Regions from separate parts of the Devosia sp. MDV22-iso42 genome, predicted to be linked through region 2. Evidence: predicted binding sites of a transcription regulator. Region 2 holds the regulator's gene; the other holds the start of a gene.

The links. The regulator HrcA, encoded in region 2, represses chaperone genes, less so after heat shock. The targets are predictions, from matches to a motif close to GTTAGCACTCNCNNNNNGNGAGTGCTAAC.
Positions count from the first base shown of each region.
Region 1: the regulator HrcA is predicted to act here: its motif matches at 12,619-12,647, upstream of AC4NN3_RS17565 (co-chaperone GroES).

Region 1 covers NZ_JBZVWR010000014.1:81,349-97,076, forward strand. The annotation lists gene AC4NN3_RS17505 (hypothetical protein) at 1-354, opposite strand, end outside; gene lspA (signal peptidase II) at 439-1,002, opposite strand; gene ileS (isoleucine--tRNA ligase) at 1,065-4,064, opposite strand; gene AC4NN3_RS17520 (bifunctional riboflavin kinase/FAD synthetase) at 4,161-5,135, opposite strand; gene AC4NN3_RS17525 (TIGR01459 family HAD-type hydrolase) at 5,142-6,008, opposite strand; gene AC4NN3_RS17530 (nucleoside/nucleotide kinase family protein) at 6,041-6,583, opposite strand; gene AC4NN3_RS17535 (EAL domain-containing protein) at 6,590-7,837, opposite strand; gene AC4NN3_RS17540 (ROK family transcriptional regulator) at 7,949-9,154, opposite strand; gene AC4NN3_RS17545 (sigma-54 dependent transcriptional regulator) at 9,329-10,759, shown strand; gene AC4NN3_RS17550 (DMT family transporter) at 10,823-11,788, opposite strand; gene AC4NN3_RS17555 (hypothetical protein) at 11,864-12,055, opposite strand; gene AC4NN3_RS17560 (DUF427 domain-containing protein) at 12,145-12,507, opposite strand; gene AC4NN3_RS17565 (co-chaperone GroES) at 12,689-12,979, shown strand; gene groL (chaperonin GroEL) at 13,028-14,671, shown strand; gene AC4NN3_RS17575 (EF-hand domain-containing protein) at 15,036-15,728, shown strand, end outside.
Region 2 covers NZ_JBZVWR010000009.1:164,815-180,542, forward strand. The annotation lists gene AC4NN3_RS10795 (alpha/beta hydrolase) at 154-1,203, opposite strand; gene AC4NN3_RS10800 (hypothetical protein) at 1,533-1,994, opposite strand; gene dnaK (molecular chaperone DnaK) at 2,076-3,989, opposite strand; gene AC4NN3_RS10810 (hypothetical protein) at 4,240-4,572, opposite strand; gene pabB (aminodeoxychorismate synthase component I) at 4,703-6,475, shown strand; gene pncA (bifunctional nicotinamidase/pyrazinamidase) at 6,495-7,130, shown strand; gene AC4NN3_RS10825 (hypothetical protein) at 7,276-7,848, shown strand; gene grpE (nucleotide exchange factor GrpE) at 7,926-8,522, opposite strand; gene hrcA (heat-inducible transcriptional repressor HrcA) at 8,616-9,686, opposite strand; gene rph (ribonuclease PH) at 9,826-10,542, shown strand; gene AC4NN3_RS10845 (hypothetical protein) at 10,539-10,724, shown strand; gene AC4NN3_RS10850 (non-canonical purine NTP pyrophosphatase) at 10,721-11,362, shown strand; gene hemW (radical SAM family heme chaperone HemW) at 11,352-12,509, shown strand; gene AC4NN3_RS10860 (hypothetical protein) at 12,618-12,971, shown strand; gene AC4NN3_RS10865 (MBL fold metallo-hydrolase) at 12,984-13,790, opposite strand; gene AC4NN3_RS10870 (type 1 periplasmic-binding domain-containing protein) at 13,848-15,062, opposite strand; gene rsmI (16S rRNA (cytidine(1402)-2'-O)-methyltransferase) at 15,172-15,728, shown strand, end outside.

The DNA.
Region 1 (15,728 bases), on a different contig from region 2:
GGCATCGGTCAGGTTGCTGGCGTCGATCTGGACGCTATCGCTATCCTTGGGCAGCTGGGCGGCGACAACGGTGGTAGTCGGCGCCGGCAGTGCCTGGCCGGATGCCGGCAGCACCAAGGGCGCGCGAGCATGGGTCAGGTCTTCCTTGGGCGCCTCGCCGGGGATCAGGCCGATGCCGTGGGCGGTGGAACTCATGACCTCGCGCTCGAAGGTACCCACATCGGTCAGCGCATTGGTGCCTTCCACGGTGGTGCAGGCAGCCAGCGCCAGACCCAGCACGATAGTGAGGGCGACCGAAGCGGCCCGGCTGGCAGCACCAAGAGCAGTCTGCTGCCCCGTCATTGCAATACGCATGAAACGTCCTTCAAGATGTCCGCGGCGCTTATAGCGCATCTTGTGCCCTAAGACCAGATTCTGGCAGCAAGGTGTTCGCCGGCGTCAAACCGGCGTTTTCCGAGGCCGGCCGAGCCCGAGCAGATCGGCGATCAGCAGAATGACACCGATGGTGATGGCGACATCGGCGATGTTGAAAATGTAGAACGACCAGCTGCCCCAGTGCAGGTGGAAGAAATCGGCCACCGCGCCGTAGAGCAGGCGATCGAGCGCATTGGACAGGGCGCCGCCGATGCAGAGGGCGAGGCCGACGCGGATCAGCGCGGTTTCGGCACGGACCCACCAGACCGAGAGCGCAGCTATGGCGACCAGCATGATGACCCCGAGGCTCCAGACCGGCAGGCCATCGAGCAGGCCATAGGAGACGCCGGTATTCCAGACCAGGACATAATCGAAGAAATCGGTGACGCGGATGATTTCGCCGCCGCGCCAACCGGTCATGGCGAAGGGGACGAAGCTGGTGAAGACCTCGACACAGGTCGCGGCACCGACGGCGATGCAGTCGTTCGAGACGTGGAAGGCCTTGTGGGCCCGATCAAGCCCGAAGGCGAGAATGGCCATGGTCAGGGAGACATAGACGGCGGGGTCGGTCAGCGATTTCAGGTTCACGTCGGGTATCCCCTCCTGGCCTCCCCCTGGACAGGGGGAGGGATCACATCGAGTTTGCGGGGCTAGAGCCCGGCCGCGGCGCGTTCGCGCAAGGCCTGGGCGTCGCGCGGGGACACGTCGGGATAATCCGGGTCGCTGCCCACTTCGGGCAGGACCTTCCAGGAGCGGGCGCAGCGCTGGCCTTGGGCCAGGCCCGGCACCACGGCAATGCCAGCGGCATCGTCGAGGCGGAAGGCATTGGCGGGGCCCTCGCCGGCCGCGACCGTGATGGCCGAGGTAATGGCGATCTCGGCCAGGTCCTGGCCGGTCAGAGCGGTCAGATAACGCTCATCGGCGATGAAGACGGTGGGCGCGGCTTCAAGCGAGGAACCGATATGCTTGTCGCGGCGCTCGATTTCAAGCGAGCCGGTGACGACGCGGCGGACCGCGCGGATCAGTTGCCACTTGGCGGCCAGATCATTGTTCAGCCACTCGCCCGGGACCTCGGGGAAGAGGCGCAGATGCACCGATGAGCCGGGACCGGGGTGCCGCTCGAGCCAGACCTCTTCCATGGTGAAGACCAGGATGGGGGCCAACCAGGCGGTGAGGCAATCAAAGAGGTGATTGAGCACTGTCAGCGCCGACTTGCGCTTGAGCGAGGAGATCGGCTCGCAATAGAGCGCATCCTTGCGGATGTCGAAGTAGAAGGCGCTGAGCTCGATATTCATGAAGTTGGTCAGTAGGGTGACGATCTTGCGATAGTCATATTCGAGGTAGGCGGCGCGCACCTGGGCATCGAGCTGGGCCAAGCGATGCAGCATGAGCTGCTCGAGCTCGGGCATGTCGCGGGCGTCGACGGCATCGGTGGGCTGGTAATGGGCCAGGTTGCCGAGCAGCCAGCGCAGCGTGTTGCGCAGCTTGCGATAGCTATCGACGGTGGTCTGGATGATCTCCTTGCCCAGGCGCAGATCCTCGGAATAGTCCGAGGAGGCGACCCAGAGGCGCAGGATATCGGCGCCATACTGCTTGATGATGTCCTGCGGGGCAACGGTATTGCCCAGCGACTTGCTCATCTTCTTGCCGTCGCCATCCATGGTGAAGCCATGGGTGAGCACGCTTTCATAGGGGGCGTGGCCATTGGTGGCGCAGCTTTCGAGCAGGCTGGAATGAAACCAGCCGCGATGCTGATCACTGCCCTCGAGATACATCGAGGCGGGGAATTTCAGATGCGGCCATTTCTGCTTGTTGCGCAGCACGAAGGCATGGGTGGAGCCGGAATCGAACCAGACGTCGAGCACGTCGCGGACCATTTCATAGTCATCGGCCGCATAGTCGGTGCCGAGGAAGCGCTGGGCGGCGCCATCCTGGTACCAGGCGTCGGCGCCCTCGGCCTCGAAAGCGTCGGCAATGCGGTGATTGACCACCTCGTCCTTGAGGATCTCGTTGGTCGCCTTGTTGACGAAGACGGTGATCGGCACGCCCCAGGCGCGCTGGCGGCTGAGCACCCAATCGGGGCGGTCGGCGATCATGGCGCGCAGACGGTTCTGCCCGGCGGCGGGATAGAACTTGGTGGCATCGATGGCGTTGAGGGCGCGATGGCGCAGGGTGTCGCCGGGCGCGCCCATGATGTCGCGGTCCATGTAGACGAACCACTGGGGCGTATTGCGGAAGATCACCGGCTTCTTGGAGCGCCAGGAATGGGGATAGGAATGCTTGACGCGGCCTCGGGCGACCATGGCATGGCGTTCGGCGAGGGCGGCGATGACGCGGTTATTGGCGTCGCCCTTCTTGCCATTATCATCGATGACGCGGGCGGGACCGCCTTCAGCATCGGGGCCGAGACCGGGGGCATCTTTGGTATAGAAGCCATCGTCGCCGACGACATAGGGGACGTCCGAGGAGATGCCCTTGTCGGCCAGCAGGCGCGTCGAATTCATCCAGATCTCGAAATCGTCGAGGCCATGGCCGGGCGCGGTATGGACGAAGCCGGTGCCGGCATCATCGGTGACGTGGTCGCCATCGAGAAGGGGCACGTCGAACTGATAGCCGCCGCCCAGGCCGCGCAGCGGGTGGTGGCACAGCAGGCTGGCGAGGGGGCCGACTTCGGTATCAAGGCGGCGATAGGCAGCAACCTTGGCCTTGGCGAAAACTTCAGCGGCCAGATTGTCGGCCAGCACATAGCGCTCGCCAACCTTGGCCCAGTTATCTGCCGGCGCATCGGTGATCTCGAACAGGCTATAGGCGATCTTTGACGAAAAGCTGATGGCCCGGTTCGCTGGGATCGTCCAGGGCGTGGTCGTCCAGATCACGACGGAGGCGCCATCCAGCTCGCCAAGGGCGCCGGCGCCCAGGGACTCAAACTGGCCATTGCCGCCCACGCGCTTGGCCTGCTTGGCTGCCACCGGGAACTTCACCCAGATGGTGTCGCTCTCGTAGTCGGCATATTCGATTTCGGCTTCGGCCAGCGCCGTGCGCTCGACAACGGACCACATGACGGGCTTGGAACCGCGATAGAGCTGGCCGGTGGTAGCCACCTGCATCAGTTCGCGGGCGATCTGTGCCTCGGCGTCAAAGCTCATGGTCAGGTAGGGATTGTCCCACTCGCCCAGAATGCCCAGGCGCTTGAATTCCTCGCGCTGCACGTCAACCCACTGCTCGGCAAAGGTGCGGCATTCCTGGCGGAATTCGACGATGGGGACGTCGTTCTTGTCCTTGCCCTTGGCGCGGTACTGTTCTTCGATCTTCCACTCGATGGGCAGGCCATGGCAGTCCCAGCCGGGCACATAGGCCGAGTTGAAGCCGAGCATCTGCATGGAGCGGCTCACCAGATCCTTGAGCGTCTTGTTGAGCGCGTGGCCGATATGGATATTGCCATTGGCGTAGGGAGGGCCGTCATGGATGGTGAAGAGCGGCCGATCCTTGGCCTGTTCGCGCTGCAGCGCAAAGATATCCATGTCTTCCCAGCGCTTGAGCCAGTCGGGCTCGCGCTGCGGCAGGCCGGCACGCATGGGGAACTCGGTCTGCGGCAGGAAGAGGGTAGCCGAATAGTCGGTTTCGGCGGCGCCTGTGACGGTATCGGTCATGGGGAACGGCAATCATGCTGGAGATTTTGGCTGCCTTTTAGCAAGGCAGGGCCCACGGGGCAAAGGCTGATTTGGGACAGCGGGCGGCAGCGGCAATCAGCCAAAGAAGCCCAGTTTGCTGTCAAGCGCGCCCAGGGGACGCGCGGTGCTAATCAGTGCTCGCGCCTTGTGGCTGTCGCGGTCCATGGCAGCGATCAGCTCATCGAGCCCGGAGAAGACCTCCTGGCCGCGGATATGGCCGATCAGGGCGACGGCAATGGTCTGGCCATAGATGTCGGCATCGAAATCGAACAGATGGGTCTCGAAGGGCGGGCGCTGGTTGTTGAACATGGGCTTGCCGAAGGCGGCGACGCCATCGAGCAGGCGCCCGCCCACCTTGGCGCGCACGGCGTAGACGCCCTGGGCCAGCTGGAAGCCCGCATGGGTGATAGTATTGGCAGTGGGATAGCCGAGCTCCCTGCCCCGCTGGTCGCCCTTGACCACGCAGCCATCGAAGAACCAGTGATAGCCGAGCAGACGATTAGCGGCGGTAACGGCGCCTTCGGACAAAGCGGCGCGGATGCGCGAGGAAGAAATCACCTCGTCGCCCTCATCCATCAGGTCGAGCGTTTCAACAGCAAAGCCCTGTTCATCGCCGGCGGCTTTGAGGAAGCTCGGGGTGCCGCGGCGCTGGCGGCCAAAGTGGAAATCGGCGCCGACGATGACGCCGGTGACGCCGAGCGCCTCGACAAGGAAGCGGGAGACGAAGTCCTCGGCCTCGATCTGGGAAAAGGCGCGGTCGAAATCGAGCACGGTGATGGCATCAAGGCCCAGGGCCTCGGCGAGGCGCGCCTTGGCATCGCCATCGGTGAGGCGGAACATGAAGGGAGCGGGCGCAAAGACGTCGCGCGGATGCGGCTCGAAGGTCAGCACCATGGCAGGGACGCCGGCGGCATCGGCGCGCGCCTTGAGCGTCGACAGCACCGTCTGGTGGCCGCGATGCATGCCATCGAAATTGCCGATAGCGACATAGGCGCCGCGCAGGGAAGCTGGCACGGCATCAAGGCTGGACAGGCGGACGAAAGCGCTCATCCAAGGCTACCAGGCCAGACGCGGCAGGAAGCCCGCCATGCGGGCACCGCTGGGCGCCACCAAATCGAGGATGGCCTGCGGATCGGGCTTGCCGAAGGCATCGAGTTCGGCGGCGTGGATGGAGCCGGTGACAAAGAGCAGATCGAGGCCGAACTGAGCCGCGCCGGTGGCATCGGTGCGCACGCTGTCGCCAATGGCCAGTACACGGGCCTTGTCGAGCGGCTTGCCGGCGGCCGCCTCGGCCATGCGAAAGGCCTCTTCATAGATCGGCCGATAGGGCTTGCCGGCCATCAGCACCATGCCGCCCATGGCGGCGTAGAGATCGCCCAGGGCACCGCCGCAATAGATGATCTTGTCGCCATGTTCGACGACGCGATCGGGATTGGCGCAGATCATGGGCAGCTTGCGCTCCAGCCAGTGCCGGGCGCGCTCGCGGTACATTTCGGGGGTATCGTCATCGCTGTCGAGATCGGTGACCACCACGGCCTGGGCCTCGTCAGCCGTGCCGCGCCGCACATTGAGCCCTTCGTAAAGCGCATCATCCTCGGTGGGTGGGCCGACGTGATGGATGGTCTTGCCGGCATATTTGGCGATCATGACGCGCGTGGCATCGCCCGAAGAGACGATGGCGTCATAGGCGTCGCGGGTGACGCCGAGACGATCGAGCATGTCGATCAGCGGGGCCGAGGGACGCGGTGCATTGGTGATGAAGACCACCTTGCCGCCCGCCTGGCGGAACCGGACCAGTGCATCGACGGCCGGCGGAAAGGCCGCCACGCCATTATGCACCACGCCCCAGACGTCGCTCAGCACGGCATCATAGCGGCCGGTAAGATCGGCAAGGCCGGAGATCGAGGGGAGCGGGCTGGTCATCGCGACTTTCCGATGCGGACAGGATGAGCGTTCTATGTGGCAGCTTGGGGGTGCGGATCAAGGGGAAAGACGTCGGTGGATGGCTGCCGTGCACCTGCCGGGAGCTGGAGCGACCGGGCGATCGCCGCCGCCGTGGCCCGCGGACCGGCCATGTCGGTGACGATCAGGTCGCTGAAGGGCCGGCTGGCATAGCCCTCTTCATGCATCTGGTGGGCGCGCTCGACCTCGCCGGGCGACAGGGGCCGGTTGCCGCGATCGATGAAGGCGATGGCGGGTGGCGGCGCCAGCGTCACGACGCGCAAAGCTGCATCCCTGAAAGCGGCCGCGACCAGCAAGCGCTGATAATCGGCCTCGCGCAATGGCACGGCGACGACGATGGTGCTGGCCAGAGTGGTGGCAATAAATTGCCCAATGCGCACGAAGGACGCCTCGATTCGCTGTTCGAGCGGCGCGTCGTTGGGAGCATCATGATCATCGCCATCGATGAATACGGCGCCGTCCAGCAGGTCCGCGAGTGCCCGGCCCGTTGTCGTCTTGCCGGCATTGATCGGCCCGTTGAGTACCAGGACGAGCACGACGGGCTAAAGCTCGGCGCGTCGCAGCACGGGGCGCGTGGGGCGGCTGGGTTCCACGACAAGATCGGGACGCACCGAACCGGGCGGCGCGATGTAGGGCCCCTGCACCAGGGTAATGCCATCCTCTAGCAGTTCGATGATCTGGCGCTCGCTGGCAATGCCGGTGGCCAGCAGCAGGACATCAAAGCGCGCGACATAATTGGCAATGTCGGCGGCGTGAAAATCAGTGAAGTTCTCGGGCGCCTCGATGAAGCGGGCCGCATCGATGCGCAGCGAGCGCACATTGCGCCCGGCCAGATCGCCGACATCGACCCGCAGCGAGCGCACGTTGAGGATGGAGAAGCCCGCCCCCTTGCGGGAGATGGCGTCGGTTACGGCGCGCTCGGGGGTGGTCAGGCCCTGCCAATCGGTTTCGCTGATGGCAAAGATCATGCCCTCGGCAATGAGCCGGTTGGCCTCGAGCGAGGCGAGCAGCTGCTCGGCGGCGGCGGCATCGCTCAGGGTGGCGCGCGACAGCGGAATATAGAGCTTGATGGGCTGCCCGCCTGCGCGTGCACGACGCCCAATGGTAATGGCCTCGACCAGACCCACGCCTTCGATATGGCGCATGACGTCGGGGCCGCCGCGGCGCGGCATGAAATCGACGCTGTCGGCGAGCTCGCCATCTTCGAGTCGCAGCCGGGGGACCAGGTCATAGCCCTGCGGCCGGCGCTGCGGCAGCGTGACGACGGGCTGAATGTGATAGACGAGGCGGTTTTCATTGAGCGCCTGGCGCACCATTTCGACCGGAATGGTGGGCTCGGGCTCGCGCGCCGGCGGCAGGGGCGCCTGAGGCGTCTGGGTGGCGGCAATCATGCGGTCGCGGGCGGCGGGCTGGGGCTTGGCCACCCGCTCCTCGATTTCGGCGACGGCCTCGGCGACCTGACGGATCACCGTGCCGAGCACGGAGATATCGGCTTCAACGCCCTCAAGGCGCTGCTCGGCATTGACGTCGGCCATGGCATTGATGCGCTGGCCCAGTACGGCGCCGGCCTGGGCATCGGTGGCGAGCAGGCGGGACAGGTCCTCGATGGCGCGTTCAAGGCGGTTTTCCGCGCGCTGGCGCAGGGAGCGCTCGAGCAGCACGACGCAGACACAGCCGAAGACTATGGCAGCAAGGATGGCCTCTGCGGGCGTGAACGTCAGCCCAAAATACGCCGTGGCACCGACGCCGGCCGCAGCAAGGGCAATGAACGTGTAGACCAGTGCCTGCACGGGCAAACCTATAAACCCACTTCAAGTGCCGGGATTCGGCATCCCCTCTTAACACCGTGTACCGGGCTGCAAAAGCCGCAGGCCGGCTCTTCCAAGGCTAATTGCGTGCCCTCAGGTGGAAAACAGTTTCCAGGCCCGCGAGAAGAAGCGCTGGAACAGCACCAGCTGGGCGGCGCCATTGGCGGCGGCCGAGGCGCCCAGATGACCCATTTCCACCGGCGGATGATCAGCGGTGAGGGTCGGCAGGGTGGCCAGGTGATGCTGCACGCGCTCCAGCAGGCGCTCGACGATGGGACGCGGCATGACGCCGTCGATGATCGACTTGTCCAGCTCGAGCACGGCATGGGTATTGACGATGGCATTGGCCAGCGCCAGGCCGGCGCTGTCGAGCCACTGGGTCACCACCGGCTCCATCGCGTTCCAATCCCAGTTGAATGGGCTGCCGCCGGGCACGGCCATGCCAGCCGAAGTCAGCTGGGCCTGCAGGGCACTAATCGAGGCCACCAGATGGACGAAGGTGGGCTTGCCCTGGGCGTCGGCAATCAGCATCGAGCCCAGATTGGCGGCATGGCCATTGCCTTCCCAAAGCTCGCCATTGGCGACCAGGCCGGCGCCGACAAAGGTGCCGATCTGGAAATAGGCAAAGCCCTGCGGCCGCGGCGAGGTCTGGGCAATGACTTCGGCCCAGCAGGCGGCATTGCCATCGTTGAACCACTGCACGGGCAGGCCGGTATCGGCGGCGATGCGCGCCACCAGATCAATCTCCCCCCACAGGGCCGCCTGGTCGTCAGGCGCCTGCACCTGGCCAATATTGCGCCCGATCTTGGAGGGCGTCGCCAGGCCGATGCCGGCCAGCCGCGCCCGCTGCAGATCGGTAAGGCCCGATTTGATGGTGGCCACTTCGGCGGCGATATCGGCAAAGATGGTGCGGGCATCCGGCCAAAGGTAACTGCGACGGACGCTGGCGAGGGTCTTGCCGGACATTTCGAGGACCAGCACCTCATAGTGGCGCCAGCCAATTTCAATGCCGATGGAGACGGCGCCCTGCGGATTGAGGAAGAGCGGGGTGGCTGGCTGGCCGCGCCGGCCGCGCAGCACGTCGCCGCGCATGACCAGGCCGCGCGACTCGAGTTCGGCAATGATGCGGGAGGTGGTCTGGGGGCCCAGCCCCGACAACCGGGCGACATCGGCGTTGGAGGCGCCCGGATTCACCGTAATCAGGGTCAGCACGGCCCGCTCATTGGTGATGCGCACACCAGACTGAGCAACGCCGCGAGACAATGGATTGAATTCGGCCGTCTCGGAATTCTTTTGCATGGCGTGACTTAACCGACTGGCGTGACTGCAATCAAGTCCAATGCAGTATTGATTGTCGCGAATGCGGAACGGAAAATTTACCCTGTTGGGAAACAATCGGTTCACACCCGGCGGAACCGCGATGGCGGTCACACATCCGGCAAGCACCCAATGAAGACGTAAGGACCGGGCCGCATGGCGATGCAGAATCGAAGCGATGGCGACCCGAGCGGCCGACTATTGCTGATCGACCGGGACCAGGCTCAGGCCCAACTGGTGGCGCAGGCCCTGGCGCAATGCCTCGACCAGGCAGCCGCCATCACGGTCGTCTCGGGCGGCAAACGCGCTGCCGAACTGCTGCGCGACACCGAATTCGACATCATCCTGGCCGATCTTTCCAGCCTGGGCGACCTGGCCAGCCATAGCGACGAGGCCGTGCTGCGGCTGGTGCGGCTAGCGGATGGGGCGCTGCTGGTGGCACTGTCGGACGGGGTCTCGGTGTCGGCCGCCGTGGGCGCGATGCGAGCCGGGGCACATGATTATGTCGCCAAGCCGATCAACGGGCCGACAATGGCGGCGCGAATCGGGGAGCTGGCGCAGCGGCATGGCAAGTGCCGGTCGCTGGGAATCGAGGGACGCAGCCCGGCGGGGCCCAGCGATTTTGCCGGGTTCATCGGCGCGTCCAGCGCCATGCAGTTTGTCTATGAGCAGATCGGCCGCATCGCGGCCTCGTCGGCGCCGGTCTTCATCACCGGGGAAAGCGGCACCGGCAAGGAGGTCTGCGCCGAGGCGCTGCATGCCAAGGGACACCGGGCCGGAAAGAGGCTGGTGGCGATCAACTGCGCCGCCATTCCGCGCGACCTGATGGAGAGCGAACTGTTCGGCGTGGCGCGCGGCGCCTTTACCGGCGCGCATGAAGACCGCAAGGGCGCGGCCGAGCTGGCCGATGGCGGTACGCTGTTTCTCGACGAGATCGGGGAAATGGACCTGTCGCTGCAGAGCAAACTGCTGCGCTTCCTGCAGACCGGGACGCTCAGCCGCGTTGGCGACGGGGCGGTGCGGCGGGTCGACGTGCGGGTGATCTGTGCCACCAATCGCAACCCGATGCAGCTGATCGCGGAGAGGAAATTCCGCGAGGACCTGTTCTACCGGCTGCATGTGCTGCCCATCCACCTGCCCCCGCTGCGGCAGCGCCCCAGCGACATCATGGTGCTGGCCCGGCATTTCCTGACGCGCTATGCCGCCGAGGAACGCAAGAGCTTTGGCGACTTTTCTAGCGAGGTCGCCAGCCAGCTGTCGGCGGCCGAATGGAAGGGCAATGTGCGCCAGCTGCAGAACCTGGTGCGGCGCCTGGTGGTGATGTTTGACGGCGGCGACATTACCGCTGCCATGCTGAGTGCTGCCGATATCGAGACGCGGGGCCTGCCGACACCCCAGGAGACGCCGTCGCGCGGCGAACGGCGGGCCGCCATCCTGCCGATGTGGCAGCAGGAACAGCGCATCATCGAGGACGCCATTGCCAGCTTCGGCGGCAATGTGTCGCTGGCCGCGGCGGCGCTCGAAATCAGCCCGTCGACGATCTATCGCAAGCGACAGGGCTGGGCAGAACTGGGCAAGACCGGCTGATCCTGCAGCTGCATCTTTCCCGACCTCGTGGTTCGACAAGCTCACCATGCGGTCTCATTGGCATCACGGCGTGCTGGCTTCGCGGGCCTTGATGCGATCAAGGCCGAGATAGTGTTCGCGCAGGATGACGGCGATGCCGGAGGCGACGATGATCAGCGCGCCGCTCAGCATGGCCAGGGTGGGCACTTCGGCGAAGACCACCAGGCCGATGATGATGGTCAGGATCAGCGAGACATATTCAAACGGGGCAATGACCGACATGTCGGCATAGCGGTAACATGAGGTCAGCAGCAGCTGGCCGATGCCTCCGGCAAATCCGGCACAGACCAGCAGTACGGCCTGCTGCGGCGTCGGCCACTGCCAGCCGAGCGGCAGGGTGAGCAGCGAGAGCAGGCTGGCGCAGACGAAGAAATAGATGACGATGGTCTCGGTGCGCTCGGTCTGCACCAGCTTGCGCACCTGCATCATGGCAAAGGCCGACATGACCGCCGCGCCCAAAGCGGCGACAGCGCCGATGGTTTCGGCATTGCCCAGCGGCGTGCCGCCGGAAAACAGGGTGAGCCGCGGCCAGAGGATGATGACCACCCCGACCATGCCGATCAGCACGGCGGACCAGCGGAACAGATGCACCCGCTCCTTGAGCAGCAGCGCACTGAACACCACAATGAGCAGCGGCGATGCATAGCCAATGGCGGTGGTTTCGGGCAGCGGCAGGCGCGTCAGGGCAAAAAAGCCCAGCCCCATGGAGGTCACGCCGATGAAGGAGCGGACCACGTGGCCCATGGGATTGGCGGTGATGAGCGCGGTGCGCAACTGGCGCTTGAAGGTCAGATAGACGACCACGGGCAGAATGGCGAAAAAGCAGCGGAAGAACACCAGCTCACCAGCCGGGATGGTCTCGGTGGCCTTGAGCAGCGTGGCCATGACGACAAAGCAGCAGACCGAGAGCACCTTTAGCGTGATGCCGCGCAGGGGACCTGCCGCGACGGGCACGGGGCTGGTCGGCGTGGCGGAAGCAGAAGGGGACACGACGGGCTCGTGGCTCGGAAAGCGGCAGGAAGACAGTGCCCGGCGCAGCAGAGGCTGGCGCGCCGGGTAGGGAAATCAGCTTTTGCCGGATTCCAGCTTTTCCTTGGCAATGCGGGCGGTCGTGAAAGCCTTGCTTTCGGGACCTACGGCACTGCCGGTCTTGACCACCTTGCCGGTGGCGTCGTGAAGTTCCCAATGCCAGTTGGCATTGGGGCCGCTGCCGCCCTTGAGGCGCAGCTTGATCTGAAGTGTGTTGTCCTGGGTCATGGGTGCCTTATGCCGCAGCTTGGCGCGAGGTGGAAGGGGCTGGATGAAAAAGATGCGCTCGCCCGGGACTCCTGCCCGGCCGGCACCGGCTAGACTTTTGAATAGCGGATCTCGATGCGGTCGCCCCAGAAGGCCAGCATGTCGGCAATGGGGGCAACAAGCGGGCACGGATCGGGGTAGTACCAAACCTGGTCGAGGCCGGTGGCGGTAAGGGTCTTGATGGTGCAATACCAAGCCTCGCCCTTATAAGGGCAATGGGTGCGGGTGTCGGTTTCTTCGAGAATGCCGGGCTGGATATCGGCGCGGGGAAAATAAACCCGCAACGGCGAGCCGGGTTCGTCGAGCTCGAGCGCGTTGACGGAGCTGGCGATCTCGGCCCCGTCAAAGATGACGTGGACACGGCCGGTGGCCGGGGAGATCTTGATATCCTTGTCGAGACATTGCCGTGTCATGATGTCCTGCCATGTTGGGGATGAAAGCGTGCATCCTATCAACGCGCGAGCACAAAGTCAGTTCACCCGCGCTTGACTCCGACAGGGCCCAATCCTATATCCCCAGCACCTGTTAGCACTCTATTCGTGTGAGTGCTAACAGCTCAAAATTGCATTCGAAATGCTGCTATAGGAGCAAGTCATGAGCTTCCGTCCCCTCCACGACCGCGTGGTCGTCCGCCGCCTCGATGGCGAAGAAAAGACCAAAGGCGGGATCATCATCCCCGACACCGCCAAGGAAAAGCCCAGCGAAGGCGTGATTGTCGCCGTGGGTCCTGGCGCCCGTGACGAAAGCGGCTCGCGCGTCGTTCCCGACGTCAAGGCCGGCGACCGCGTGCTGTTCGGCAAGTGGAGCGGCACCGAGGTCAAGGTCGACGGCGAAGAGCTGCTGATCATGAAGGAAAGCGACATCATGGGCATCGTCGAGGGCTAAGCGCCTTCACGTCCCTTTCGTCCTAAACCATTTCAAGGAGCGCCTCACATGGCTGCCAAAGAAGTAAAGTTCTCGACTGAAGCACGCGACAAGATGCTGCGCGGCGTCAATATCCTGGCCAATGCGGTCAAGGTAACGCTGGGCCCCAAGGGCCGCAACGTGGTGATCGAGAAGTCGTTCGGTGCCCCGCGCATCACCAAGGACGGCGTGACCGTCGCCAAGGAAATCGAGCTGGAAGACCGCTTCGAGAACCTGGGCGCACAGCTGCTGCGTTCGGTCGCCTCCAAGACCAATGACATTGCGGGCGACGGCACCACCACCGCAACCGTGCTCGGTCAGGCCATCGTTGTCGAAGGCGTCAAGGCTGTTGCCGCCGGCTTCAACCCGATGGACCTCAAGCGCGGCATCGACATGGCTGTCGAAGAAGTCGTGGCCTCGTTGAAGGCCGCTTCGTCCAAGATCAAGTCGTCGAGCGAAGTTGCCCAGGTCGGCACCATTTCGGCCAATGGCGAAACCGCCATCGGCGAGATGATCGCCGAAGCCATGCAGAAGGTCGGCAACGAGGGTGTCATCACCGTCGAAGAAGCCAAGACCGCCGAGACCGAGCTTGAAGTCGTCGAAGGCATGCAGTTCGACCGCGGGTACCTGTCGCCCTACTTCGTGACCAATGCCGAGAAGATGACTGCGGTTCTCGAAGATCCCGTCATCCTGCTGCACGAAAAGAAGCTCAGCAACCTGCAGGCCATGCTGCCGATCCTGGAATCGGTTGTGCAGAGCCAGCGCCCACTGCTGATCATTGCCGAAGACATCGACGGCGAAGCCCTGGCGACCCTGGTCGTCAACCGTCTGCGTGGCGGCCTCAAGGTTGCTGCCGTCAAGGCACCCGGCTTCGGCGATCGCCGCAAGGCAATGCTCGAAGACATCGCCATCCTGACCGGTGGCCAGGTGATCTCGGAAGATCTCGGCATCAAGCTCGAGAACGTGACCATCGACATGCTGGGCACTGCCAAGCGCGTGGAAATCACCAAGGAAACCACCACCATCGTTGATGGCGCTGGCACCAAGGACGACATCCAGGGCCGCGTTGGTCAGATCAAGGCGCAGATCGAAGAGACCACTTCGGACTACGACAAGGAAAAGCTGCAGGAACGTCTGGCCAAGCTGGCCGGTGGCGTTGCCGTGATCAAGGTCGGCGGCTCGACGGAAGTCGAAGTCAAGGAGCGCAAGGACCGCGTCGATGACGCGCTGAACGCAACCCGCGCCGCCGTCGAAGAAGGCATTGTTGCCGGTGGTGGCGTTGCGCTGCTGCGGGCTTCGAGCGCCATGAAGGTCAAGGGCGCCAATGCCGATCAGGACGCTGGCATTGCCATCGTCAAGCGCGCGCTGCAGGAGCCTGTCCGCACGATCGCCAACAATGCCGGTGCCGAAGGCTCCGTGGTTGTCGGCAAGATCCTCGAGAACAGCTCGATCACGTTCGGCTACAATGCCGCAACGGGCGAGTATGGCGATCTGGTCGCGCTCGGCGTCATCGATCCGGTGAAGGTGGTTCGCACCGCCCTGCAGGACGCCGCGTCGGTTGCCTCGCTGCTGATCACCACGGAAGCCCTCATCGTCGAGGCGCCCAAGGATGCGGCTCCCCAGATGGGCGGCGGCGGTGGCGGCATGGGCGGCATGGGTGGCATGGACTTCTAAATCGCCTAGCGATTTAGATTCTCCTTTCGCTCACGGGCCGCACCGGCTTTGGCCCGACGCGGCGCGGCAATACCGCGCTGGGCCAAAATCTGGCCCTGCGCGGGCGCGGCAGACAACTGCCGGTCCGCCTTGCGGACTCAAGATAAAGAGTTTGGAGTTCGTTACTTCCCAGTCACGAACTCCATGGAAAAGGCGCGGTGGCAACATCGCGCCTTTTTCTTGTCCAGGGGGCGGCCAACCTTGCCAAATCATTAAACTTGCTGCAGCGCAGGGCTGGCAGGCCGAATGTTAAGACCGGGTTAACCATGTTGCGCACTCTGTTGTGATGGCCGAGGTCACTCGGCTGCAACCGCCAAGGAGTGCAATGTCAACAACCAGCGGCATCGGCGCCCAGTCAGCCTCCCAACTGATGCGCCCTGCCTTCAAGCCACCAAGCTTTGCCAGCCTGGACAACAATGGCGACAACAGCCTGACGCTGGACGAGATCAAGCTCAACGCGCCCAAGGATGCGTCGAGCGCCCAAGCCAACAAGAGGGCAGAAGCCCTGTTTTCCGCCATGGATGGCGATGGTGACGGCAGCGTCACCAGCAGCGAAAAAGATACTTTCGACACGAAGATGGCCGAGCAGCGCCAGTCGATGGCGTTCATGACCCAGCAGCTGGCCGGGCCCAGCAATGCGGACATCTTCGCGGCGACCGACAGCGATGGCGACGGCGCCGTGACCCTGGCCGAACTGGGGAACGACGAGGGCGCCAACGCGATCAGTGACGAGAACCTGCAGAAGCTGTTCGACATGATCGACGGCAATGGCGACGGCTCGATCACCGAAACGGAAAGCTCGAGCTTCCTCGATGCGGTCAAGACCGCCTTGCAGGAGGGCGCAAGCAGCACCGGCAGCCAGGCGGTTTCCGGCCCACCGCCAGGTGGTCCGCCGCCCGGAGGTCCGCCACCGGCCTCGGACGACGCGGAGGAAGACGATACGGCGACCAGCAGCGCCAGCCTGCTGGCGACGGCGCAGAATGCCTACAAGGCCAGCCAGCAGCAGACGCTGCTCGAG
Region 2 (15,728 bases):
AGCCCGCAAGGGGCTCGGCGTCGCAACACTGCTTTCATCGCCCCGGATGCATTTTTGGGGCGGCAAGAGCCGTGTCGGCGCCAGAGGGTCAACCAATTCCCCGCTCTGTAGCAAGAGCGCGCGCCCTCTTCAACATGGCTGAGCAGGCTTTGGCTAACGCGCCGGCGGTGCAAAGGCCCGCGCCAGGGCGTCGGCCAGTTCGGCCTGGGCAAACAGTGCCTTGGTGACGATCTGGCCCAGCCCGAAAAATCCCTGCGTCACACCGGCATAGACCGTGCAGCTGACCGGCACACCGGCCTGTTGCAGCGCCGCCGTCAGCAGTTCGCCCTCCGAGCGCAGCGGATCGACCTGCGCCAGGATGATGCTCGCCGGCGGCAGGCCGGCCAGGTCGTGACGCGTCGCCAGATTGAGCAGCGGCTCGTCTTCGGGCAGGCCATCGGCAAAGAGCTGCCGCAGCCGCCAGCGCATGGCTGGCATGTCAATCGGCAGGGCCCGCAAGGTCTCGCCATAGGCGGGTGTGCTGAAATCGGTTCCGGCCATGGGGTGGATCAGGGCCTGATGGATGGGCCGGTGTCCCCGGCCATCGCGCGCCCGCAGCGCCACATGCACCGCCAGATTGGCGCCGGCATCTTCGCCCGCTACAGCCACCCGGCGCGGATCCCCGCCCAGGCGGTGGGCCTGATCGCCCAGCCAGGTCCAGGCCGCCCAGGCATCCTCATGGGCGCTTGGCCAGGCGTGTTCGGGCGCCAGGCGATAGTCCACCGCGAGCACGATGGCGCCGCTGCGCCGCGCCAGGCCGCGGGCCGAGCCGTCATGGCTGTCCAGATCGCCGGTGACAAAACCGCCACCATGGAAATAGAGCACCATCGGATTGAGTCGCGGCAGCAGGCCGGCCGGCCGATAGAGCCGCCCCGGCAGGTCGCCCGCCGCGCCGCCGATCGTCACGTCCTCGCTGACCACACCGTCGTCGTCGGCAACGGTCCCCGCCACGGCCATCAGCGCCGCCACGGCATCGGGCAGCCCCGGCTGCGCTCGGGCGGCCGATGGGGTCAATTGGTCCAGCCGCTGCGCGCCCAGCTGCGTCAGCATGTCCAGCACCGCCTTCATGTCGGCATCCAGGGCGGCCGTCGGATCGCCGCCGATCAGTTCGGCGAGGCGCCCGATCGAGTCCTGCGGATCGCCGGGAGAAGTGCTGTCGGTCATGGCGACGCCTTGTGGGTTGCGGTCCCCCTTTGGACAGGGGGAACCGGCCCGCAATTGGGCTCAATCATGAAGAATTTGCGGCAATGGGACCCGGCTCGGCGAGCTGGTCGGCCTGATTCACGTGAAACGCCGGGCAGGCCTTGGTAAATGCGCTGTGGCGCTCAACAGGGCGCGCCGGCAGGATGCAGGGGATTGACGGGCAGCGTCCGGCGCGCGGCGCCATGAGCGGAGGCGCGGGGGATGAACAGGCCGCCAGACCAGGATCCATTGGCAGCCCGTTGGGACCATCGTGGCCCTGCCCGTACGGCAGCGGCCACCTCGAAATGGACTTAGCCGGCGACGTCGGCGACGGCGACGCCCTTGTCCATCAGCTTCTTGCGCGCCGCATTGACCACGTCGACGCTGAAGGTGTCTTCGTGGCGCATCACAATGGCTTCGCCGGTCAGGTCGCCCCGGCCGTGCTCGACCAGCTTGTCAAAGCCGTCGCTGAGCGCGTCTTCCATCATCTGGTCGCTCAGCACCTTTTCGGCGCCGACGCGCTTGTGCTTGGCGCGCACCTTGACCAGGCGCGTTACCCGGCCATTGTCGGCGGTGCGCAGCTCTTCGGCCGCGGCCAGGCCGGTCCAGAACTCGCGTTCGACCGGGCTCTCATTGTGGGCGGCGCCCACCAGCTCGGCGATACGCATTTTGCATTGAAACGCCAAGTCGTCATAACCAAGGCGGACGGCATTGGCCATCAGCTTGCGCAACTTGTCGGGGTCGGTGAAGGTTTGGGGGTCTGGAATGTTCATGGATCACCATACCCACTTCTATTTCAAACAAAAAGGGGCCCGGCTGCTGCCGGACCCCTTTATCTGGTGGATTGACGCCGCTTAGGCGGACTTCTTGTCGTCGTCGTCGCTGACTTCTTCGAAATCGGCATCGACCACGTCGTCATCGCCGTCATCGTCCGAACCATTGGCCTTGGCCTCGGCTTCCGCCTGGCTGGCCTTGTACATGGCTTCGCCCAGCTTCATCGCGGCCTGGCCGAGCGCGTCGGTCTTTGCCTTGATCACTTCGGCATCGTCGCCGTCGAGCACGGCCTTGAGTTCGCCAATGGCGGTCTCGATGGCGGCCTTGTCCTCGGCCGACACCTTGTCGGCATATTCACTGAGCGACTTCTCGGTCGAATGAATCAGGCTCTCGCCCTGGTTCTTGGCTTCCACCGCTTCGCGCTTGCGCTTGTCGGCATCGGCATTGAGCTCGGCTTCCTTGACCATGGCTTCGATATCGGCGTCGCTCAGGCCACCCGAGGCCTGGATGCGGATCTGCTGCTCCTTGCCGGTGCCCTTGTCCTTGGCCGAAACCTGCACGATGCCGTTGGCATCGATGTCGAAGGTCACTTCCACCTGCGGCACGCCGCGTGGAGCGGGCGGGATGCCGGCCAGATCGAAATTGCCCAGCAGCTTGTTGTTGGCGGCCATTTCGCGCTCGCCCTGGAACACCCGGATCGTCACGGCGCTCTGGTTGTCCTCGGCGGTCGAGAAGGTCTGGCTCTTCTTGGTCGGAATGGTCGTATTGCGATCGATCAGCCGGGTGAACACGCCACCCAGGGTCTCGATGCCCAGCGACAGCGGGGTCACGTCGAGCAGCAGCACGTCCTTGACGTCGCCCTGCAGCACGCCGGCCTGGATGGCCGCGCCCAGCGCCACGACTTCGTCCGGATTGACGCCCTTGTGGGGCTCCTTGCCGAACAGTTGCTTGACGATTTCCTGCACCTTGGGCATGCGGCTCATGCCGCCGACCAGCACGACTTCGTCGATCTGGGCCGCGGTGACGCCGGCATCCTTCATGGCCATCTTGCACGGCTCGATGGTCTTCTGGATCAGGTCATCGACCAGGCTTTCCAGCTTCGACCGGCTCAGCTTGAGCGTCAGATGCTTGGGGCCCGACGCGTCGGCGGTGATGAAGGGCAGGTTGATTTCGGTCTGGGTCGAGCTGGACAGCTCGATCTTGGCCTTTTCAGCCGCTTCCTTCAGACGCTGCAGCGCCAGCTTGTCGGTGCGCAGGTCGATGCCCTGTTCTTTCTTGAACTCGTCGGCCAGATAGTCGACCAGGCGGTGATCGAAATCCTCGCCGCCCAGGAAGGTATCGCCATTGGTCGACTTCACCTCGAAGACGCCGTCGCCGATCTCAAGGATCGACACGTCGAACGTGCCGCCGCCAAGGTCATAGACCGCGATCGTGCCGGTATTGCGCTTGTCCAGGCCGTAGGCCAGAGCGGCCGCCGTCGGCTCGTTGATGATGCGCAGCACTTCGAGGCCAGCAATCTTGCCGGCGTCCTTGGTGGCCTGACGCTGGCTGTCGTTGAAATAGGCGGGCACGGTGATGACGGCCTGCGTGACGGACTCGCCGAGATAGCTTTCGGCGGTTTCCTTCATCTTCTGCAGGATCATGGCCGAGACCTGGCTCGGCGAGTACTTCTCGCCGGATGCCTCGACCCAGGCATCGCCATTGTCGGCGGCCACGATCTTGAACGGCACCAGATTCTTGTCCTTGCCCACGACCTTGTCGTCATAGCGACGACCGATCAGGCGCTTGACGGCAAACAGCGTGCCCTCGGGATTGGTCACGGCCTGGCGCTTGGCCGGCTGGCCGACCAGACGCTCGCCGTCCTTGGAGAAGGCGACCATGGAGGGGGTGGTGCGCGCACCCTCAGCGTTTTCGATAACCTTGGGATTGGCGCCGTCCATCACTGCGACGCAGCTATTGGTGGTGCCCAGATCGATACCGATGACTTTAGCCATTACTCTAGCCTCTCTATTCAGCAAACCCATGCTGGAGCCCCTCTCGCGAGGCAGTTCCGTGGCCCCGAAGGACCGGGTTCCTTGCAATTGAAATTGCGCCCATTGCCGGGCCTGTCGGGTATATAGGGGGGTCCCCGTACGGCTTCAAGCGCTCATAGGGTACATTTGCCGGCTGGCGCCGCATTGCGGCGGCTCTGGGCGCGGTCAGAGGCGCTGGGGGACCGGCCCGGCGGCCGGTCCCGCGTAAGGCCTAGTCCTGCAGCGTGTAGCTGTTGAGCGAACAGATATCGACGGCCATGACTTCAAGGATGGCGCCTTCGCCGGTCTCGAAGCGGAAATCATACTCGCACTGGTCCGAACCATCGCCGATGGTGACGGTGCCCTGCTCGCCGGGCTCCAGCGTGCCGTCCGGACCGAGCAGGTCGTCACCCCACTCCTCCATATTGCTGGGATTGGTATAGAAATAATGCAGCGACTGGCTGCTGCCATTGATCAGCGTGAACTCGACGGTCTCGGCCAGGGCCGGCACGGCACCGGCAAGCAGCACCAGGGCGACAAGGCTGCCCTTCAGGAAGGTATTCATGACAAAATGTCCCCAAAGCCGGGCGCATCGGCGGCCGGCACCGCACTATCTTCAGCGGCAGGAATTAATCAAGATGCCCGCGCCGGGCGGCGCACTTTTCTTTGCGCCTGCGAAGCCCTAGAACCACGCCATGTTCACGCCCGGCTCCATCCTGCTGCACGATACGCTCAATCCGGGCGCGACCAGCCTGCTGTTCACTGCACCAGGCGCGATGCTCGTGGCCCATGACGCCGATGGCGTGCGCGCCGCGCTGGCCCGACTGGAGCAGGCCCAGCGCCAGGGCCTCTGGGCCGCTGGCTACCTGGCCTATGAGGCAGGCCTGGTCTTTGAGGAGCGCCTGGCCGCTCTCTTGCCCGCGCGCAGCGCAACGCCGCTGCTGTGGTTCGGCCTCTATGAGGCCCCGCAGCGGCTCGATGCCGCCGCCGCCGCTGCCTATCTGGCCGATCTAGTCGGCACCCGCAGCGGCCGCGCCCGCGATATCGTCCCCAGCCTCAGCCTGGCGCAATATGCCAGGGCCTTCGAGCGGGTCAAAGCCCTGATTGCGGCGGGGGACACCTATCAGGTCAACCTCACCTTCCCGGCCGAGTTCCGGCTCGAGGGCGATCCGGTCGCGCTCTATCTGGCCTTGGTTCGCCAGCAGCAGGCAGCCTATGGCGCCCTGCTCAATACCGGCGAGCACTGGATATTGTCGCGCTCGCCCGAACTCTTCGTCGCCCGCCGGGGTGACCAGCTCACCGCAAGGCCGATGAAGGGCACGCGCAAGCGCGGCCGCAGCCTTGCCGAAGACCAGGCCGGCCGCGCCGCTTTGGCCGCCGACCCCAAGAACCGCGCCGAAAACCTGATGATCACCGATCTGCTGCGCAATGATCTGGGCCGCATTGCCGAGATCGGCTCGGTCAGGGTCACCGACCTGTTCACCGTCGAAACCTACCGCACCCTCCATACCCTGACCTCGGGCATTACCGCGACGGCGCGGCCCGGCATCGGCACCACGGCCCTGCTGGAAAACCTCTTTCCCTGCGGCTCGATCACCGGCGCCCCCAAGCTGCGCGCCATGGAAATCATCCGTGATGTCGAGGCCGGTCCGCGCGGCGTCTATACCGGCTCGATCGGCTACGTGGCGCCCAGTGGCGACCTGGAATTCAACGTCGCCATCCGCACCGCCATCATCGACGCTCAAGGACGCGGCAGAATCGGCATTGGCGGCGGCGTGGTCGCCGACAGCACGGCCGAGGATGAATATCGCGAGGCTTTGCTCAAAATGGCTTTCTTCACCAATCCCCCCGATCCGGTCACCCTGATCGAGACCCTGCTCTGGACGCCCGAATCGGGTTATGCCCTGCGCCAGCGTCACCTCGACCGCCTGGCCGCCTCGGCGGCTTTTTTCGACCTGCCCTGCGATCTGGCCGCGATCGACGCCCTGCTTGACGCCCAGGTCTTCACCCAGCCCATGCGGGTCCGTCTGACCCTCGACGCAAGCGGCCCGGCTTTGACCGCGGTGCCGCTGCCGCCCAATCCGCCGGTCTTCCGCTTCATGATCGCCGATGACCGCCTCGACAGCCAGAGCCTCTGGCTGGTGCACAAGACGACCAATCGCGATTTCTACGACGCCCCGCGCCAGCGGGCCCAGACGGAACATGGCGTGGACGAGGTGGTGTTCCGCAACGAGCGCGGCGAGCTGACCGAGGGCTCGATCACCAGTCTGTTTGTCGAACGGAACGGCATGCTGCTGACACCGCCCCTGACGTCGGGCCTGCTGCCCGGCACGCTGCGCGCCGAGCTGCTCGCGAAGGGCAAGGCGCAGGAAGCGGTTTTGACGCTTGCCGACCTTGAGTCCGCCGAGGCAGTCTGGCTGGGCAATTCGGTGCGTGGGCTTATGCATGCACAATGGGTGCAGATTTGATATTTTGGGAAGGCAAGCCATGACCATCGAAATTTCGCCGCGCGACGTGCTGCTCGTGGTCGATGTGCAATATGACTTCCTGCCCGGCGGCAGCCTGGCCGTGGCCGATGGCGATGCCGTGGTGCCGCTGATCAACGCCCTGGCCAGGAAGTTCACCCATGTCGTCTGCACCCAGGACTGGCATCCGGCCGACCATATCTCCTTTGCCAGCCAGCATCCCGGCAAGGTCCCTTTCGAGACGGTGCACCTTTCCTATGGCAACCAGGTGCTCTGGCCGGACCATTGCGTCTGGAACAGCCATGGCGCGGCGCTCTCGGCCGATCTCGACATTCCGCAAGCCCAGCTGATCCTGCGCAAGGGCTATAACCGCGCCATCGATTCCTATTCCGGCTTCCAGGAAGCCGACCGCGAGACGCTGACGGGACTGGCCGGTTATCTCAATGAGCGCGATCTCGGCCGGCTCTATGTGGTGGGACTGGCCACCGACTATTGCGTCGGCTGGACTGCCATCGATGGCGCGGCCGCCGGCTTTGACGTCACCGTCATCGAGGATGCCACGCGGGCCATCGACAATGATGGCAGCCTCGAAAGGGCTTGGGCGGACATGGCAGAGGCCGGTGTCGAGCGGGTGATGAGCCGGGAAATCCTGGGATAGTAGAGCCGCAGAAGACCAGAGTCGTATCAGCAAATGCTGCTTCCAAGGCGATAGCGGGCATTCTTCGTACAATTCAGGCCTCTAGCTGTGCTTTGCGTGTGGCAGTCTATTTTGTTATTGTGGCGTACACAGCGAGGGACGCCAAATGGATTACGTTGAACGCAGCGGTGAGTTTGCCGGCGGCAGCGGCGGCGTGGTCCCAGAACTTTGGGTTTTGCTTAATGCCGCCTACAGCACCGACTCCGTTCGGACAAAGCCATTGCTTGAGGTCCTGAATGCCTTCGACAAGTCGCTTGGCAAACATATCCGGATAAAGCTGCCGCACGATGGACTTGAGCAAAAGGATATCGACGCAGTCATCGCTCGCCCCTGGAGTAAACAACAGCGGGAAATAATTGCGCCGCCGCAGCTGCTTTTCTTGAACAATAGCCTTTCCGCTTTTGATCCAAGTCATTCACCCTGGGCCTTGATCGATCTGCACGGCTATTCGGGCAAAGACGACGGAACGCTGGCATTCAAGCCGCTTAATCACCTTTTCACCGCGATAAGGAAGGCGGTCATCAGCGGGACATCACTTGTTGATGCCGTAGAAGACTATCGGCTGGCATTCAACAGAGGCTTGTTCGCGGATTCGCTTGACCTCGAAGTCGGTATCAACCTCCTGATATTCAAGGCGACTTGGAAGATGCCAAAGGGGATGTCAAAGAAGGCACGGTAAGCCAGCTTTCCCTGCCCATAAAAAAATCCCCGCTGGCGCGGGGATTCACGTGAAACGCTGATGGTGGCTGAGTCAGATCAGACGCTCTTGTCGATCGCTTCGTCAGCCGGCGCGTGGCTCGGGCCGCCCTTGGCGACGCCGACCATGGCCGGGCGCAGGATGCGGTCGCCGATGGCAAAGCCAGCCTGCACCACCTGCACCACCGTGCCCTCGGGCTTGCTGGGATCGGGGACCTCGAACATGGCTTGATGCCGGTGCGGGTCAAATTTCTGCCCCTCCGCCTCGATCGGCTTGACGCCATGCTTGGCCAGGAGGCGCTGCATTTCGCGCTCGGCCATCTCGATGCCTTCGATCAGCGTCTTGGTGGTCGCGTCACCCGAATCGCGGGCTTCGGGCGGCAGCATCATCAGCGCGCGGCTCAGCGCATCGGTGGCGCTCAGCATGTCGCGCGCAAAGCCGGCAATGGCATAGGTGCGTGTATCGCTGACTTCCCGCTCGGTGCGCTTGCGCAGGTTTTCCATCTCGGCAACGGTGCGCAGCACGCGGTCCTTGAGCTCGCTGTTTTCCGCCCGCAGGGCCACGGTCGGATCGATGCTCTCGATGTTCTCATCGGTCTGTTCAACCGGGACTTCGACTTCAGGCACTTCGCCTGAGGCGGCGTTCTCGTCGCTCATCATTGCTGTTTCCGCACATACCAAAGGATTTGATCCGCATATCGGCTAATATCGGGGTGATTTCAACCCTGCCTGCGCCGATAGGCCTCCGCGTCACCGCTTGCGCGCCATCATCGCGGTGATGACATGGGCGGTGTAATCCACCACCGGCACGATGCGCGCATAGTTGAGCCTGGTCGGCCCGATCACCCCCAAGACGCCCACGACCTTGTCATTGGCATCCTTGTAGGGGCTCAGGATCACCGACGAGCCCGAGAGGGAAAACAGCTTGTTCTCCGAGCCGATGAAGATGCGCACGCCCTGCGCCTTGTCGGCATCGCCGAGCAGTTCGAGCAGCCCGTCCTTGCTTTCGAGCTCGTCGAACAATTGCCGCATGCGCAGCAATTCGTCTGATGCCATGGTGTCGTTGAGTAGATTGGCTCTTCCACGCACGATGACGGTCGGCGCGCTGGCGGGCGAACTCTGGCTGAGCGTGGCAATGCCGGCATCGACCAGCTTCTGCGTCAGCTCGTCGAGCTCGGCCCGCTGCTCGGCCCGCTGCGCCGCCAGCACCTTGCGCGCCTCGGCCAGGGTCCGTCCCACCACGTGATGGGCAATGAAATTGCCCGCCTGGGTCAGCGCGCTGGCGGTAAGCCCCGGCGGCGTCTCCATGATGCGGTTTTCCACCTGCCCGTCCTGGCCGACCAGGATGGCCATGGCCCGGGTCGAATCGAGCCGCACGAATTCGAGATGCCGCAGCACCATGTCAGCCTTGGTGGCGATCACCACGCCGGCGCCATGGCTGAGCCCGCTGAGCAGCTGGCTGGCTTCCGTCAGCACATCCTCGACCTGCCCCTTCTGGCCCTGGATAGACTGGGCGATCTGGCTGCGCTCGCTTTCATTGACCGCGCCCACTTCGAGCATGGCATCGACGAAAAACCGCAGCCCCTCCTGCGTCGGCGCCCGGCCGGCCGAGGTATGCGGCGCCGCGATCAGCCCGAGATCTTCGAGATCGGCCATGACATTGCGCACCGAGGCCGGCGACAGCCCGCCCTGCAGCATGCGGCTGAGATCGCGCGAGCCCACCGGCGCCCCGGTATCGAGATAGCGCTCGACGATGCGGCGGAAAATGTCCTGGCTGCGGGCATTGAGCACGCTCAGAAAGTCTTGCGGCAGCTGGCTCATGGTTTTTGCTAAAATCGTCCGCTTTAACTGTGGTCACTCATTTAGGCGCATTGCTGCCATCCGCCAAGCGCCCGCGGCTTGTGAGCAGGCTCAAGGAGGGTTAAGAGGCGGTTAACAGCAATTGCCAAGTGGAAAACTGATGCGGCCTTCCGGACGTCAACCCAACCAGCTGCGCGCCGTCGCCATCGAACGCAACGTCGCCATGAAGGCGGAGGGCTCCTGCCTCGTCTCGTTCGGCAATACCAAGGTACTGGTCACCGCCTCGGTCGAAACCAGCCTGCCAAGCTGGCTGCGCGGCAAGGGCCAGGGCTGGGTCACCGCCGAGTATGGCATGCTGCCGCGCGCCACCGGCAGCCGCAACCGCCGCGAGGCCACTGCCGGCAAGCAGACCGGCCGCACCCAGGAAATCCAGCGCCTGATCGGCCGCAGCCTGCGCGCCGTGGTCGACATGCAGGCGCTGGGCGAAGCCCAGATCACCCTCGATTGCGACGTGCTCGAGGCCGATGGCGGCACCCGCACCGCGGCCATCACCGGCGCCTATGTGGCGCTGGTCGACGCCATCAAGTGGATGGAGGAGCGCAAGCTCACCCGTTCCAACCCGCTGCGTGATTCGGTCGCCGCGGTTTCCTGCGGCATCTATCGCGGCGCCCCCGTGCTCGATCTCGACTATCTCGAGGATGTCGAGGCCCATACCGACGCCAATTTCGTCATGACCGGCAGCGGCAAGTTCGTCGAGATCCAGGGCACCGCCGAACAGGCTCCCTTCAGCCGCGATGAACTCAATTCTCTGATGTCCCTGGCCGAACAGGGCATTGCCGACCTTACCCTTCTCCAGCAAGCGGCGCTTTCAGCATGATCACCTGGTTCAAAAAGCTCGTTGCCGGCAAATCGGTCGCCCGTCAGGCTGGCCCCCAGCGGCAGGCCTCGCCGGAAAACTGCGCGCTCTGGCGCGACGTGGCCCGGGCACTCGATGCCAAGCCCAAGAATTCGACCATGAACACGACCATGAACACCTCCAAGATGGGTAGCGGCAAATGAGCCTGCCCCGCCTGCGTTCGGGCGATCGGCTGGTGCTGGCCACCCACAATGCGGGCAAGCTCACCGAATTCCGCGAGCTGTTCGAGCCTTTCGGTCTCGACATAGTTTCGGCCGGCGAGCTCGGCCTGCCCGAGCCGGAAGAGACCGGCACGACCTTCGCAGAAAATGCCCGGCTCAAGGCCCACGCTGCCGCCCAGGCCACCGGCCTCTTGGCGCTCAGCGATGATTCGGGGCTCTGCGTTGACGCGCTCAATGGCGATCCGGGCGTCTATACCGCCGACTGGGCCGGCGTGCCGCGCGATTTCAACCACGCCATGAAGCGGGTCGAAGATGCGCTGCAGGCCGCCAATGCCACCTCGCCCGGCCTCCGAGGCGCCTCGTTCAACGCCACCATGTGCCTGGCCCATCCCGATGGCCGCGACGTGCTCTATGTCGGCAAGGTCGAGGGCACCCTGGTCTGGCCGCCCCGCGGCGCGGTCGGCCATGGCTATGACCCGGTCTTCATGCCCAAGGGCTTTGACATCACCTTCGGCCAGATGCCGGCCGAGATGAAGCATTCCTGGGCCCCCGGCCAGCCCGGCCTCAGCCACCGCGCCCGCGCCTTCGCGCAGTTCTACGAGGCCCAGATTGAAAAATAACCCCAACGATCTGTTCGGGGTCTATGTGCACTGGCCCTTCTGCGCGGCCAAATGCCCCTATTGCGACTTCAATAGCCACGTCCATCGCGGCGCTTTTGACGAGGATGGCTATGTCGCCGCCTATGAGCGCGAAATCGCCTATGCCGCCCAGCTGGCGCCCGGTCGCGTCGTGCAATCGATCTTTTTCGGCGGCGGCACGCCCTCGCTGATGTCGCCGTCGAGCACGGCCCGGATCATCGACGCCATTGCCCGGCACTGGACCGTCGAGCCCAAGGCCGAGATCACGCTCGAGGCCAATCCCACCAGCGTCGAGGTCGATCGCTTCCGTGGTTTCCGCGCCGCCGGCGTCAATCGCGTGTCGCTCGGCGTACAGTCGCTGCGGCCCGGCCCCCTGGCCGAACTGGGCCGGCGTCATTCGGTCGAGGAGGCCGTGGCCGCCGTGCGCGTCGCGCAATCGGTGTTCGAGCGGTCAAGCTTTGACCTGATCTATGCACGGCCGCGCCAGACGCTTGAGGACTGGGAAGACGAGCTCAAGGAAGCACTCTGGATGGCCCAGGGCCATATCAGCCTCTACCAGCTCACCATCGAGCAGGGCACGCGCTATTTCGACCTGCAGACCGCCGGCAAGCTCACCATTCCCGGCGAGGACCTGGCCGCCGATTTCTATGAAATGACGCAGGAATTGACCGCGGCAGCGGGCCTGCCGGCCTATGAGATTTCCAACCATGCCCGCCCCGGCCAGGAGAGTGAGCACAACATGCTCTACTGGCGCTATGGCGAATATGCCGGCATCGGCCCGGGCGCCCATGGTCGGCTGATGATCAACAACCAGCGCCACGCCACCGCCGACGAAAAACTGCCCTTCGAGTGGCAGAAGCACGTGCTGGCCAAGGGCCATGGCATGGTGGTGGACGATGTGCTGACCTGGGAGGAGCAGGGCGACGAGTTCCTCGTCATGGGCCTGCGCCTCAAGGAGGGCATTTCCCCGGCCCGCTTTACCGCTTTGTCGGGCCGCCAGATCAACCCGGCCCAGATCGCCGCGCTCAAGGGCTATGGTTTTGTCGAGACCCTGCCCAATGGCAATCTGCGCGTCACCGACCGCGGCTGGCCGGTGCTCGACGCGGTGGTCGCCGACCTGGCAGCTTAGACATTTAGGCGGTCGGCAAGGACTAGCTCGGGGGACGCGGTGCTTTTCTTGGCCTCTTTCGAGATTTACAAATTGGCCACCCCCGCGGCACAGAGGTGCCGGCGGGCTGTGGAGCCGCTTCTCAACACCTTGTTCCAAGACAGTGGCCTTGCAGAATTTGACTGCAAGCTTCTCTATGTGCCGATCATCATGCCGCCGGAAATGGCGGTGCGGTATCCCGCCAGGTCAAGCGTTCGGAAGCGTGAGCGTGCGTGCGATTGTGCGCCCCAACTGGATTATGACGTCTTTGTCACCGGCGCGTTCGAGCAGCAATTAGCCGAATACGTGGCGGGTATCCGGACCTCTGCGCCACACCTGGCCAAACTCGGGGCGTCCCCGGCGCAGGTCGAAGAATTCGAGCAGCTCTTGTCGCGCGCGGTTGAGCACATTCTGGCAAACCAGCTTGATCAAACGCGGCATTGACCGCAAAGGCAGCTAGACCAGAGCTGCAATATAGCGTGCGGCCGAGCGGGCCACCGCGGCCTTGGCGTCGCTGGCAATGACCTTGTCCCACCAGCCGCCATAGATCCGGTCAAACGCCAGGTCAGCCACGCGGTCGGCGATGTCCCGCACCGTGTGGGCCGGCAGCGGGATCAGGTTGGGATAGGAGCGCATGAAGCTCACCCAGCCTGCGGCCGGGACGACCTGAATGGTGTCGCCGACCAGCAGCGCCCCCTGGCCATCGGCGCCGGCACCCCATTCCAGCACGCTGCTGCCCGCAAAATGGCCGCCCAGCCGATGCACGGTGACGCCGGGCAGGATGTCCAGGCGGTCTCCGCTCCAGGGTTCGATCAGCGGGCTGGGACGCATCACATGGGCCAGGTCCGCCTCGGGCAGCCGGATCGGCACGCCGCCCAGCGCCTCGCTCCATTCCACCATGCCGGTATAAAAATGCGGGTGCGAGAAGCATATCGCCTTGACCCCGCCCAGCGCCAGCAGGCGCGCCGCGGTGGTGTCGTCGAGCATCGGCACGCAATCCCACAGCACATTGCCATCCGGCGTTTGCACCAGCAGCGCCCGCTGGCCGATGGCGATGGTGGGCACGAGACCAATGCCGCTCAGTCCCGGTTCGACCTCGCGCCAGTCATTGGCATGACTGGCACAAAGGCTGTGGCGAGCAAGCCATTCCTGCCCGTTCGCACCGACATATTGCCGCTCGTCCAGACAGATGGCGCAGCCAGGCGGTGGCGCATCGCCAGGGGGGTGCTGGGCACCACAGGTCTTGCAGATCCAGACGGTCATCGGACATCTCCGGTTCGGGCCCAGATTACACGACGGCGGACACGGGAAAATACCCTGCTAGAGCTTTGCGCCCTCGACCTGTACCGCGCCGCCCGGCGCCACGCGCATGATGGCCAGCGCATAGTCGCTGCGCCCGTCGGCGCGGAAGCGGAACACCCCGTCGCGGCCATTAAAACCGGTCGGGCTCGTCAGCAGTGCCGCGCCATAGGGCGGATTGGCCAGCGACAGCGTGTTCACATTGGCCAGGATCGTTGCGGTATAGGCCAGGGTCGCCAGAGCGTGCGGCGCAGCGCCAAAGCGCGCCTGGTAGTCTGCCCGGATCGCGCCCAGGCCGGCCGGGTCGACCGCTGGATAGATCGCGCCCGCCAGGCCCGGGGTCGCCAGGATCGTGGTATCGCCCTGCCAGTCGGCCGAGCCGACGATCTGCACAGCGCTCGGGCTGACCCCGGCCTGGGCCAGCGCCGCGGCAAAGCCGGGCGCGCTCGCCCGGTCGGGCAGGAACAGCGTATCGATCATCCCCTTGTCGATCAGCGGCTTGGCCTGGGCGACGATCTGGGCCGCCTCGGCAGGGCTGCTGAACGTATAGACCGCGCTCGGCGCGAAGCCGGCCAGCATGGCCTGTTGCCGGAAGGCGGCCTGCTGCGCCTGGCCGAAGGCTGAGCCCGGAAAGGCCCCGGCCACGCCGCGCCTGCCGGCGGCCTTGACCGCGTCGAGCGCCCGCTTCATCTCCATGTCCGGCAACACGCTGAGCAGATAGACCCCGGGCACGGCGGCGCCTGGATTGTTGGAAAAGCCGATCAGCGGCACGCCGGCCGAGCGGGCCACGGCGCCCGCCGCCATCACCGCATCGCCCTGCAGCGGCCCCAGGATCAGCTTGGCGCCGCCAGCGATGGCCGCGCTGGTGGCGGCCGTCGCGCCGGCGACCGAGCCGCCGGTATCGCGCAGCGTGATGGTGGTATTTTCCGCAATGTTCGGATTGGCCTCGATAAAGGCCATGGCCAGCTGGCTGGCATTGGCCATCGATTGCCCGACGGCGGCAAGGCCCGGATCCCCGCTCAGCGGCAGCAGCAGGCTCACCTGTACCGGGCCGCGGCCGAATTGCTGGCTGGGTCCGGTCGGTGTCAGTGGCGTCAGGGCGGGGTTGGCCGGGGCCTGCTGGCTCGGGCCCAAGCCGAAATCGATGGTGCGCGAGGCAATATGGATCGGCGAACAGCCGGCCAGTACCAACAGGCCGACGGCGCCCAGCACCCGTGCTATGCCATCACCTGCCATTCGATCTAACGTCGCCTTTGGCCGTAAATTGCGAACAGTATGTTAACATTCTGGTCGCAATTGCTTAACCAAGTCTCAATGCCCTCTTGTTGCCAGGAAACCGTCGCGCATGGCTGATCCAACCCCCGGCTATTTCATCGCCGGCACCACCTTTGTCGCGCCCCCGCTCGCCCCCGGCCTCTATGTCGTGGCGACCCCGATCGGCAATCTGCGCGACATCACCATAAGGGCGCTGGAAACCCTGGCCGCCGTCGACGCCGTGCTGTGCGAGGATACCCGCATGTCGGCCCGCCTGCTCGATCACTATGGCATCCGCACCCGCCGCATCGCGATGCACGAGCACAATGAGCGGGCCAAGGCCGACGACATCGTCGCCCGCATCGCCGCCGGCGGCTGTTTCGCGCTGATCTCCGATGCCGGCACGCCGCTGCTCTCCGATCCCGGCTTCCCGCTGATCCGGGCCATGGCCGAAGCCGGCTTGCCCGTCTTTGCCATTCCCGGCGCCTCGGCTCTGCTCTCGGCTTTGGTCGTGGCCGGTCTGCCCACCGACGCCTTTGCCTTTCACGGCTTCCTGCCACCCAAGGCCGGCGCCCGCCTCAATGCGCTCAAGGCGCTCAGCGATTCACGTGAAACCATGGTGTTCTACGAAAGCCCGCGCCGGCTCGA